Regions from separate parts of the Enterobacter sichuanensis genome, predicted to be linked through region 1. Evidence: predicted binding sites of a transcription regulator. Region 1 holds the regulator's gene; each other region holds the start of a gene.
The links. The regulator LexA, encoded in region 1, represses DNA repair genes until DNA is damaged. The targets are predictions, from matches to a motif close to TNCTGTATGTACATACAGNA.
Positions count from the first base shown of each region.

Region 2: dinB (DNA polymerase IV) is a predicted target of LexA. The motif match lies at 2,040-2,059, and genes of this name have one in related genera.
Region 3: C1N69_RS07355 (DNA translocase FtsK 4TM domain-containing protein) is a predicted target of LexA. The motif match lies at 1,268-1,287, and genes of this name have one in related genera.

Region 1 covers NZ_CP027986.1:317,260-320,540, reverse strand. Annotated here, with positions in the region: gene dinF (MATE family efflux transporter DinF) at 1-1,273, opposite strand, end outside; gene lexA (transcriptional repressor LexA) at 1,337-1,945, opposite strand; gene C1N69_RS01480 (diacylglycerol kinase) at 2,054-2,422, opposite strand; gene plsB (glycerol-3-phosphate 1-O-acyltransferase PlsB) at 2,577-3,281, shown strand, end outside.
Region 2 covers NZ_CP027986.1:949,237-952,517, forward strand. Annotated here, with positions in the region: gene nqrE (NADH:ubiquinone reductase (Na(+)-transporting) subunit E) at 1-533, shown strand, start outside; gene nqrF (NADH:ubiquinone reductase (Na(+)-transporting) subunit F) at 544-1,767, shown strand; gene nqrM ((Na+)-NQR maturation NqrM) at 1,767-1,970, shown strand; gene dinB (DNA polymerase IV) at 2,077-3,135, shown strand; gene pepD (cytosol nonspecific dipeptidase) at 3,197-3,281, opposite strand, start outside.
Region 3 covers NZ_CP027986.1:1,553,911-1,557,191, reverse strand. Annotated here, with positions in the region: gene C1N69_RS07355 (DNA translocase FtsK 4TM domain-containing protein) at 1-1,190, opposite strand, end outside; gene lrp (leucine-responsive transcriptional regulator Lrp) at 1,326-1,820, opposite strand; gene trxB (thioredoxin-disulfide reductase) at 2,365-3,281, shown strand, end outside.

The DNA of each region.
Region 1 (3,281 bases):
CCAGCGATAACCCGCGCAGTGAGAGAAAGACGGCCAACGCCAGCCATAAACCGTGGTTACCAAGCCACGGAAGCGTCAGCAACGTCAGGCCAAACCCGGCCGCCGCGACAGCCATGCTGTTACGCATTTCGGCTCCGCGCGTCGCGCCAATAAACATGCCGTCCAGCAGATAACACCAGACACCCACCACCGGCAAAATGACCTGCCAGATGAGATAATGGCTCGCCAGTTCGCGCAGTGCCGGCAGGGAGGTGAGTAACGCGATAATCTGTTCGCCAAAGCAGGCGTAAATCAGCGCGAATGCCAACGCCACCAGACCCGACTGTCGACAGGCCGCCCGCCAGACATCCCGCAGATGCCCGCTTTCCCGTGCGCCATACGCCTGCCCCGAATGCGCTTCAACCGCATAGGCAAAGCCGTCCAGCGCATAGGCGGTAAAGGTCAGCAGCGTCATCAGGACGGCATTAACCGCAACGATGTCTGGCCCGAGCCGTGCGCCAAAGACCGTCAGTGCACCAAAGCAGAGTTGAAGCAGCAATGAACGCAGCATGATGTCACGGTTGAGCGCCAGCAGCTTACGGATATTGCCGCGCCAGGCGGTTTTGAGCAGCGCAAGGGAAATCCCGCGCATCACCAGCACACGCCAGACCATCCACAGACCAATAATAAAGGTCCCGTATTCGGCAATCGCCGTCGCCAGCGCTGCCCCCTGCACGTTCATTTGCAGCCCCATTACCAGCCAGACATCCAGCACAATGTTGAGCAGGTTGCCCACCACCAGCAGAATGACAGGCGCACGGGCATACTGGACGCCCAGGAGCCACCCCAGTAGAACCAGATTAGCCAGCGAGGCGGGCGCGCTAAGCCAGCGGATTTCAAGAAAACGCCGCGCCTGTTCCAGTACTGCCTCGCTGCCGCCAACGATATGGAGTGCAAGGTCAATCAGGGGAGCGCGCAGTAAAACGATCAACGCCCCTGCGCCAAGCGCAAGCATCATCGGCTGTACCAGCGCACGCGCCAGACGCAACGGATCTTTTGCACCGTAAGCCTGCGCGGTAAGGCCGGTCGTACTCATGCGCAAAAAGAGCAGCAACATGAACAGAAAGCTGGTTGCCGTCGCGCCAATCGCCACGCCGCCAAGATAAACAGGCGAATCCAGATGACCAATAACGGCGGTATCGACCAGCCCCAGCAAGGGCACGGTGATATTGGAGAAAATCATCGGCAAAGCAAGACGCCACAATGCCTTATCGGATGCCGTCAGCAGTGACATGAAAAATACCGGAAGTGGGAAATGAATCAGGCTACAGCGGAGCTGTAGCCTGTCAGGAAAAGATTAAAGCCATTCACCGTTGCGAATCACCCCAACCGCCAGTCCTTCGATAGAGAAGTTCTGTTCACGGAGGTCCACCACAATCGGGGAGAACTCGCTGTTTTCAGGCAGTAACTGTACGGTGTTACCCTGTTTTTTCAGACGCTTGACGGTCACTTCATCATCAATGCGTGCGACCACAACCTGGCCGTTTCGTACATCCTGCGTTTTGTGAACCGCAAGCAGATCGCCATCAAGAATGCCGATGTCTTTCATCGACATACCGCTTACGCGCAGCAGGAAATCAGCGCTCGGTTTGAACATACCAGGATCGACCTGGTAATGGCCTTCAATATGCTGCTGAGCCAGTAAAGGCTCACCTGCAGCAACACGCCCTACCAGCGGAATGCCCGTCTCTTCTTCCACCAGCAGGCGGATACCCCGTGACGCGCCCGAAACAATCTCAATGACACCCTTACGCGCCAGCGCTTTCAGGTGTTCTTCGGCAGCATTCGGAGAACGGAAGCCCAGACGCTGCGCGATTTCCGCACGCGTGGGTGGCATACCCGTCTGGCCGATATGATCCCGAATGAGATCAAACACCTCTTGCTGCCTGGTCGTTAACGCTTTCATTCCGCCCCCTGGGTGTATATACAGTTATGCTGTGAGTATATACAGTCAAAGGCGATTTTGGAACCAAAAACTGCACAAAAAACCAGGGACTTAATTATTCCTCGAGGCTCATCGGAAATGTGACCAAAGCAGCGTGACCCAGGTGATAACGGCAGTGATAATCGACAGCAACACGGCAGCAGAGCCCATGTCTTTTGCCCGGCCTGAAAGTTCGTGGAAATCAGAGCCGATACGATCCACAACGGCCTCAATAGCGCTATTCAGAATTTCCACTATCATCACCAACAATACGGATCCGATCAGAAGAACGCGCGTTATCGCATCAATATCAAGGAAACAGGCGATAATCACCGCGACAATCGCGGCGATGCCCTCCTGGCGGAAGGCAGCTTCGTTGACCCACGCGGCGCGAAAACCTTTCCAGGAGTAGCCAGCAGCTTTGATGATTCGGGTTAACCCAGTGGTATTATTGGCCATTAAAAGAACCTTTTTTAAAAAAGAGCGTCAGTAACAGGGGCCGTAACGCGTTTCGCTACAGCCTGAAGTATGACGGGTAACAACAGAAATTTTGCGCGCTTTCTGTTATCCTTGCGCCGCAATTGCATTATTAACCAGAGGCTTTACATCGTTTATGTCCGGCTGGCCACGAATTTACTACAAATTACTTAATTTACCATTAAGCATCCTGGTAAAAAGCAAGTCTATCCCAGCAGAACCCGCGCTGGAATTGGGGCTCGATACGTCGCGTCCCATTATGTATGTTTTGCCTTATAACTCGAAGGCAGACTTACTGACGCTTCGCGCCCAGTGTCTGGCGCATGACTTACCTGACCCGCTTGAACCGCTGGAAGTTGACGGTACGCTGCTGCCGCGCTACGTGTTCATCCACGGTGGGCCGCGTGTGTTTACCTATTACACGCCAAAGGAAGAGTCCATCAAGCTGTTCCATGACTATCTCGACCTGCACCGCAGCAATCCTGACCTGGATGTACAGATGGTGCCGGTGTCGGTGATGTTTGGTCGCCGCCCGGGCCGCGAAAAAGGGGAAGAGAACCCACCGTTGCGCATGCTTAACGGCATCCAGAAGTTCTTTGCGGTCTCCTGGCTGGGACGCGACAGTTTCGTCCGTTTCTCCCCTTCCGTGTCGCTGCGTCGAATGGCGGACGAGCACGGCACCGACAAGATCATCGCGCAAAAACTGGCGCGCGTGGCGCGTATGCACTTCGCCCGTCAGCGCCTGGCTGCCGTCGGGCCACGTCTCCCGGCGCGTCAGGATCTGTTCAACAAATTGTTGGCCTCTAAAGCGATTGCCCGCGCCGTTGAAGACGAAGCGCGC
Region 2 (3,281 bases), 630 kb from region 1:
TCCTCGGCATGTGTACGTTCCTTGCGGTGTCCAAAAAAGTGTCGACGGCATTTGGGCTGGGCGTGGCGGTCACCGTGGTGCTCGGCTTATCGGTGCCGATCAACAACCTGGTGTATAACTTCGTGCTGCGGGACGGCGCGCTGGTAGAGGGCGTTGATCTCAGCTTCCTGAACTTCATCACCTTTATTGGTGTGATTGCCGCGCTGGTGCAAATCCTGGAGATGATCCTCGATAAGTACTTCCCGTCACTCTACAACGCGCTGGGGATCTTCCTGCCGCTGATCGCGGTGAACTGCGCCATCTTCGGCGGCGTTTCGTTTATGGTTCAGCGTGATTACAACTTCAGTGAGTCCGTGGTGTACGGCTTCGGTTCCGGCATCGGCTGGATGCTGGCGATTGTCACCATGGCGGGGATCCGCGAAAAAATGAAATATGCCAACGTGCCTGCAGGGCTGCGTGGCTTAGGGATCACCTTTATCACCACCGGGCTGATGGCGCTGGGCTTTATGTCCTTCTCCGGTGTGCAGCTATAAGGGCTAACAGATGGAAATAATACTTGGCGTGGTGATGTTCACGCTGATTGTACTGGTGCTGTCAGGGCTTATTCTGGCGGCGCGTGCGAAGCTGGTGAATTCCGGCGACGTAGTGATTGATATTAACGACGAGCCGCAGAATCAGATCCGCACCCCGGCGGGGGATAAGCTGCTCAATACGCTCTCGGGAAACGGCATTTTTGTCTCCTCAGCGTGCGGCGGCGGCGGCTCCTGCGGGCAGTGCCGCGTGACGGTAAAAGAGGGCGGTGGCGATATTCTGCCAACCGAGCTGGCGCATATCACCAAACGTGAGGCAAAAGAGGGCTGCCGCCTGGCCTGCCAGGTCGCGGTGCGTCAGAACATGAAGATTGAGCTGCCGGAGGAAATTTTCGGCGTCAAAAAATGGGAGTGCGAGGTTATCTCTAATGATAACAAAGCCACCTTTATTAAAGAGCTGAAGCTGCGGGTGCCGGAAGGGGAAGATGTCCCGTTCCGCGCCGGGGGATACATTCAGATTGAATGTCCGGCGCACACCGTGGCGTATGCGGACTTTGACGTGCCGCAGGCGTATCGTGCCGACTGGGACAAATTCAATCTTTTCCGCTTTGTGTCGGAGGTGAAAGAGCCGACGCTGCGTGCCTACTCTATGGCCAACTACCCGGAAGAGAAGGGCATTATCATGCTCAACGTGCGTATTGCCACACCACCGCCGAACGTGCCGGATGCCCCGCCGGGCATCATGTCGTCGTACATCTGGTCCCTGAAGCCGGGCGATAAGGTAACGATCTCCGGCCCGTTTGGTGAGTTCTTTGCCAAAGATACCGACGCGGAAATGGTGTTTATCGGCGGCGGTGCCGGTATGGCCCCGATGCGCTCGCACATCTTTGACCAGCTCAAACGGCTGGGCAGCCAGCGTAAGATTAGCTTCTGGTACGGTGCTCGCTCCCTGCGCGAAATGTTCTATGACGATGAGTTTGAACAGCTGGCGCGTGAAAATCCGAACTTTACCTTCCATGTGGCGCTCTCCGATCCACAGCCGGAAGATAACTGGACGGGCTATACCGGGTTCATCCATAACGTGCTGTATGAAAACTACCTTAAACAGCATCCGGCACCGGAAGACTGCGAGTTCTATATGTGTGGGCCGCCGATGATGAATGCTGCCGTGATTAAGATGCTGAAAGATCTCGGTGTGGAAGATGAGAACATCCTGCTCGATGACTTTGGAGGCTGATGATGCTGACCTTTCTGGCTACCTTCGTGGTTTTCGTGCTAGTCATTTTCGGCATGGCGTTAGGCTGGATCGTTAAGCGGAAAAGCCTTCAGGGCAGCTGCGGCGGCATTACTTCCATTGGGATGGAAAAGGTGTGCGACTGCCCGGAACCGTGCGATGCGCGTAAAAAACGGATGGCCCGCGAACAGCAGCGCATTATTTAGTCTGGTAGGTCGGGTAAGGCGAAGCCGCCACCCGGCGTTCTTATATCCACTTCTCAACCCTCATTTATTTACTGTATACTTATCCAGTGATGAGTGAGGGCTTACTATGCGCAAAATAATCCATGTTGATATGGACTGCTTTTTTGCCGCAGTGGAGATGCGTGACAACCCGGCGCTGCGGGATATCCCCATTGCGATAGGCGGCAGCCGCGTTCAGCGGGGGGTCATCAGCACCGCCAACTATCCTGCGCGCAAATATGGCGTGCGCAGCGCCATGCCGACGGCGATGGCGCTGAAGCTCTGCCCTCATCTCACGCTTTTACCCGGTCGGTTTGAGGCATACAAAGAAGCCTCAAACCATATCCGTGAAATCTTCTCCCGCTACACCTCCCTGATAGAGCCGCTGTCGCTGGACGAGGCCTATCTGGATGTCACCGACAGCGTGCACTGTCACGGCTCCGCCACGCTGATGGCGCAGGAGATCCGTCAGACAATTTTCAACGAGCTCAATCTGACGGCATCGGCGGGCGTGGCCCCCGTAAAATTCCTCGCCAAAATTGCCTCCGATTTAAATAAGCCCAACGGCCAGTACGTTATTACCCCGGAAGAGGTGCCTGCGTTTTTAAAAACGCTGCCGCTTGGCAAAATTCCCGGGGTGGGAAAAGTCTCTGCCGCAAAGCTGGAAAGTATGGGATTACGCACCTGCGAAGATGTGCAGCGCAGCGACCTGGCCATGCTGCTCAAACGCTTTGGGAAGTTTGGGCGCGTGCTGTGGGAGCGCAGCCAGGGGATTGACGATCGCGATGTGAACAGCGAACGGTTACGGAAATCCGTCGGCGTTGAGCGAACCCTCAGTGAAGATATTCATGACTGGTCCGAATGCGAGTTTATTATCACAGAACAGCTCTATCCGGAGCTGGAACGTCGCTTAATCAAGGTGAAGCCGGACCTGCTCATTGCCCGGCAGGGCATCAAGCTGAAATTCAACGACTTCCAGCAGACTACGCAGGAACACGTCTGGCCGCGTTTGAATAAAGACGATCTCATTGCGACGGCGAAAAAGGCCTGGGATGAGCGGCGGGCAGGGCGCGGTGTCAGGCTGGTGGGGTTGCACGTCACGTTGCTGGATCCGCAGTTAGAGCGACAACTGGTATTGGGCCTGTAAAAAAACCGGTGGCGTGACGGTGTTCACCCTCTCCCTTTGGGAGAGGGCTGGGGTAAGGCTATTACTTAGCAGGAATCGCTTTCAGCAGTTCAGTCAGCAGGGTCCAGTAATGGCCCACGCTTTCGATATGAACCTGCTCATCCGGC
Region 3 (3,281 bases), 1.2 Mb from region 1:
TGTGGTTCATACGCAGGCTGCGGCGGCTGATAAGGCTGCTGCCACTGCTCCTGCTGAACGGGAATATAGCTTTCTGGTTCAGGCGCAATAACCGGTTCCGGGGTATGAACACCCGGCGCAGTCTGCCAGTCTACCTGAGGCTGCTGAATAACGGATTCCGGCGGTGAAACCGGCGCAGAAGGCATCACGGCGTCAACGGGGGCGGCATAGGCCTGAGCAGCGGTCGTCGCGGCGGCAACCGGCTCGGTGACCGAATGACCGTTTAACAGCGGATCGTATTCGTCAAAATCGCCTGGGGTGGCACGGTTGCCGGAGAAGAGCACATCGTCAGGATCGACCTGATTTCCCGCAGCGCGATAGACCACCTGCTCGTCTTCATCCATGCGTTTACCAGAGAAGAGCGCCGCATCAGTTTTACGGCCCAGCGGATTGGCAAATTTCTCTGCAACACGTTGGCGACGCGCCAGCGCGCCACGCAGAATTCGAGCACGACGAGACTCGCGACGCTGCACAGGCGCGTCATCTTCCTCTTCATCTTCGTACTCATCTTCATCAACCCACGTATCGTCACGACGGGTACGGTTGCTGGCGAAGGTCAGAATAGTGAGGATAAAACTGCCAATTTTCTCGGCAATGCTCACCCAGGACCAGCCGGTGAATAACGTCAGCCCCGCCGCCCAGATGCACAGCAACGCAAGGGTGCCGCCGCTGCTGTGAAGCATCGGCTGCAGCGCAGAACTCAACAGGCTGCCAATCACGCCGCCCGAAGCGAAGTACCAGATATCATCCGCGTTAATGGCCGCCAGTCCGCATGAAGTGAGGATCAGTGCCAGTGCGCCAATCAGGCGCAGCGAAACGGCGAAATAGTCGATGTAATCATCGTTTTGACGATGTCGCCACGCAAACCAGCACCCGCCGATAATAATGACGGGAAGGGTGTAGGCCATCACACCGAAAATGAAAAAGAGCGTGTCCGCAAGCCAGGCACCGGGTACGCCGCCTAAATTATGAATAGGCTCATGCCATGCAGTTTGTGACCAGCTGGGATCTGAGGGGTTGAAACTGAGTAAGGCTGCCATCAGCCAGACGGCAAAAAGGGCAATAACAATCAGCAAAGCCTCGAGGAGACGACGTCCGCTGCTTAGCTTCGATAGTGTGACTTCTTTGTCTTCAGTGTATTCCTGGCTCAAGAAAGGCTCTCCAGGTATCAGGCATATCCTGCCTGTTTGCTAAAACGGACAACAGCGCCGGGACTCCCCGGCACTGTTGCTGTATGGATTAACAGGAGTGTAATCAAACTACGCTGATTTTGCACCTGTTCCGTGTTAGCGTGTCTTAATAACCAGACGATTGCTCTGTTTGACCTCTTCCATCACCACATAGGTACGGGTGTCGTTCACGCCTGGCAGACGCAGCAGGGTTTCCCCCAGCAGCTTACGGTAGGCGGACATATCAGGCACACGGGTTTTCAACAGGTAGTCGAAATCACCGGACACCAGATGACACTCTTGAATTTCTTCAAGTTTTTGTACAGCGGCGTTAAATTGCTCAAACACATCCGGCGCACCACGATTCAGAGTAATCTCAACAAATACCAGAAGTGAGGCATCCAGATAATGCGGGTTCAGCAGAGCTGTATAGCCCTGAATAAAACCCTGTCTTTCCAGTCGGCGCACACGCTCAAGGCACGGCGTCGGGGAAAGTCCCACACGTTTTGAAAGCTCGACGTTGGAAATACGCCCATCCTTTTGCAATTCATTAAGAATGTTACGATCGATACGGTCGAGATCTTTGCCAGGGCGCTTCTTGCTATCTACCATTATTATTGTCTCTCTGTATTCCTTCCCTACTCCTGCCTGGACCCTGTGCACATCACTGTTCAGAGCCTGTACCCGTTAGTCATCACATCGCCTGATTTTGTATTAGACGCGATGCGGATTCGGGTTCTGTTGGTAAGAAGACCGTTGCCCGAAGGCTGTCACCGACATCACGTATGGCGTCTGTCCACGCCATGCGTAGATTTCACTGACCCGGTAAAAATGGCATTTACGTGCATGCCTATGCGGCATACGGTTAACGCGGTTTTTTTTCTTCCTTGAATGTTTTCGCAAAAGCGCAGGGGATTGTCAAAGCAAAACATCGTTTTTTAGTACAACATGCCGGATATTCATTACGGCAGGGTATTAATCCTCATTTTATTGCCTTATAAACAACCGGTTTTCAGGAGAAAGCTTGATGCTATAGCGCGCCATTCATCGACCGTGGCTATTACACAGATTGATATCAAAATTGCTGCGCTCTTTTTTTACGACAACAAATTCCCTACAATCCAGCCAAATGTCTGCCAACAACAATGGGGATCTCATGGGCACGGCCAAACACAGTAAGCTGCTAATCCTTGGTTCTGGACCTGCGGGATATACCGCGGCGGTCTATGCTGCACGCGCTAACCTGCAACCGGTATTAATCACCGGCATGGAAAAAGGCGGTCAGCTGACCACCACCACCGAAGTGGAAAACTGGCCAGGCGACCCGAACGACCTGACCGGGCCGCTACTGATGGAACGTATGCACGAGCATGCTGCCAAATTCGAAACCGAAATTCTGTTCGACCATATTAACAAGGTCGATCTGCAGAACCGTCCGTTCCGCCTGACGGGTGACAGCGGCGAATACACCTGTGACGCGCTGATCATCGCCACCGGTGCTTCTGCCCGTTACCTGGGCCTGCCATCAGAAGAAGCGTTTAAAGGCCGCGGCGTCTCTGCCTGCGCAACCTGTGACGGTTTCTTCTACCGCAATCAGAAAGTTGCGGTCATCGGCGGCGGCAACACTGCCGTGGAAGAAGCGCTGTATCTGGCGAACATTGCCTCAGAAGTACACCTGATCCACCGCCGCGATACATTCCGCGCGGAGAAGATCCTGATCAAACGTCTGATGGATAAAGTAGCAAGCGGCAACATCGTGCTGCACACCAACCGCACGCTGGAAGAGGTCACGGGCGATCAGATGGGCGTTGCCGGTCTGCGTATTCGTGATACCCAGAACAGCGATAACGTCGAAACGCTGGACGTGGCGGGCCTGTTTGTTGCTATCGGCCACAGCCCGAACACAGCAATCTTCGAAGGGCAACTGGAGCTGGAAAACGGCTACATTAAAGTGCAGTCAGGCATTCACGGTAACGCGACCCAGACCAGCATCCCGGGCGTGTTTGCGGCGGGCGATGTCATGGACCACATTTACCGTCAGGCAATTACCTCTGCGGGTACCGGGTGTATGGC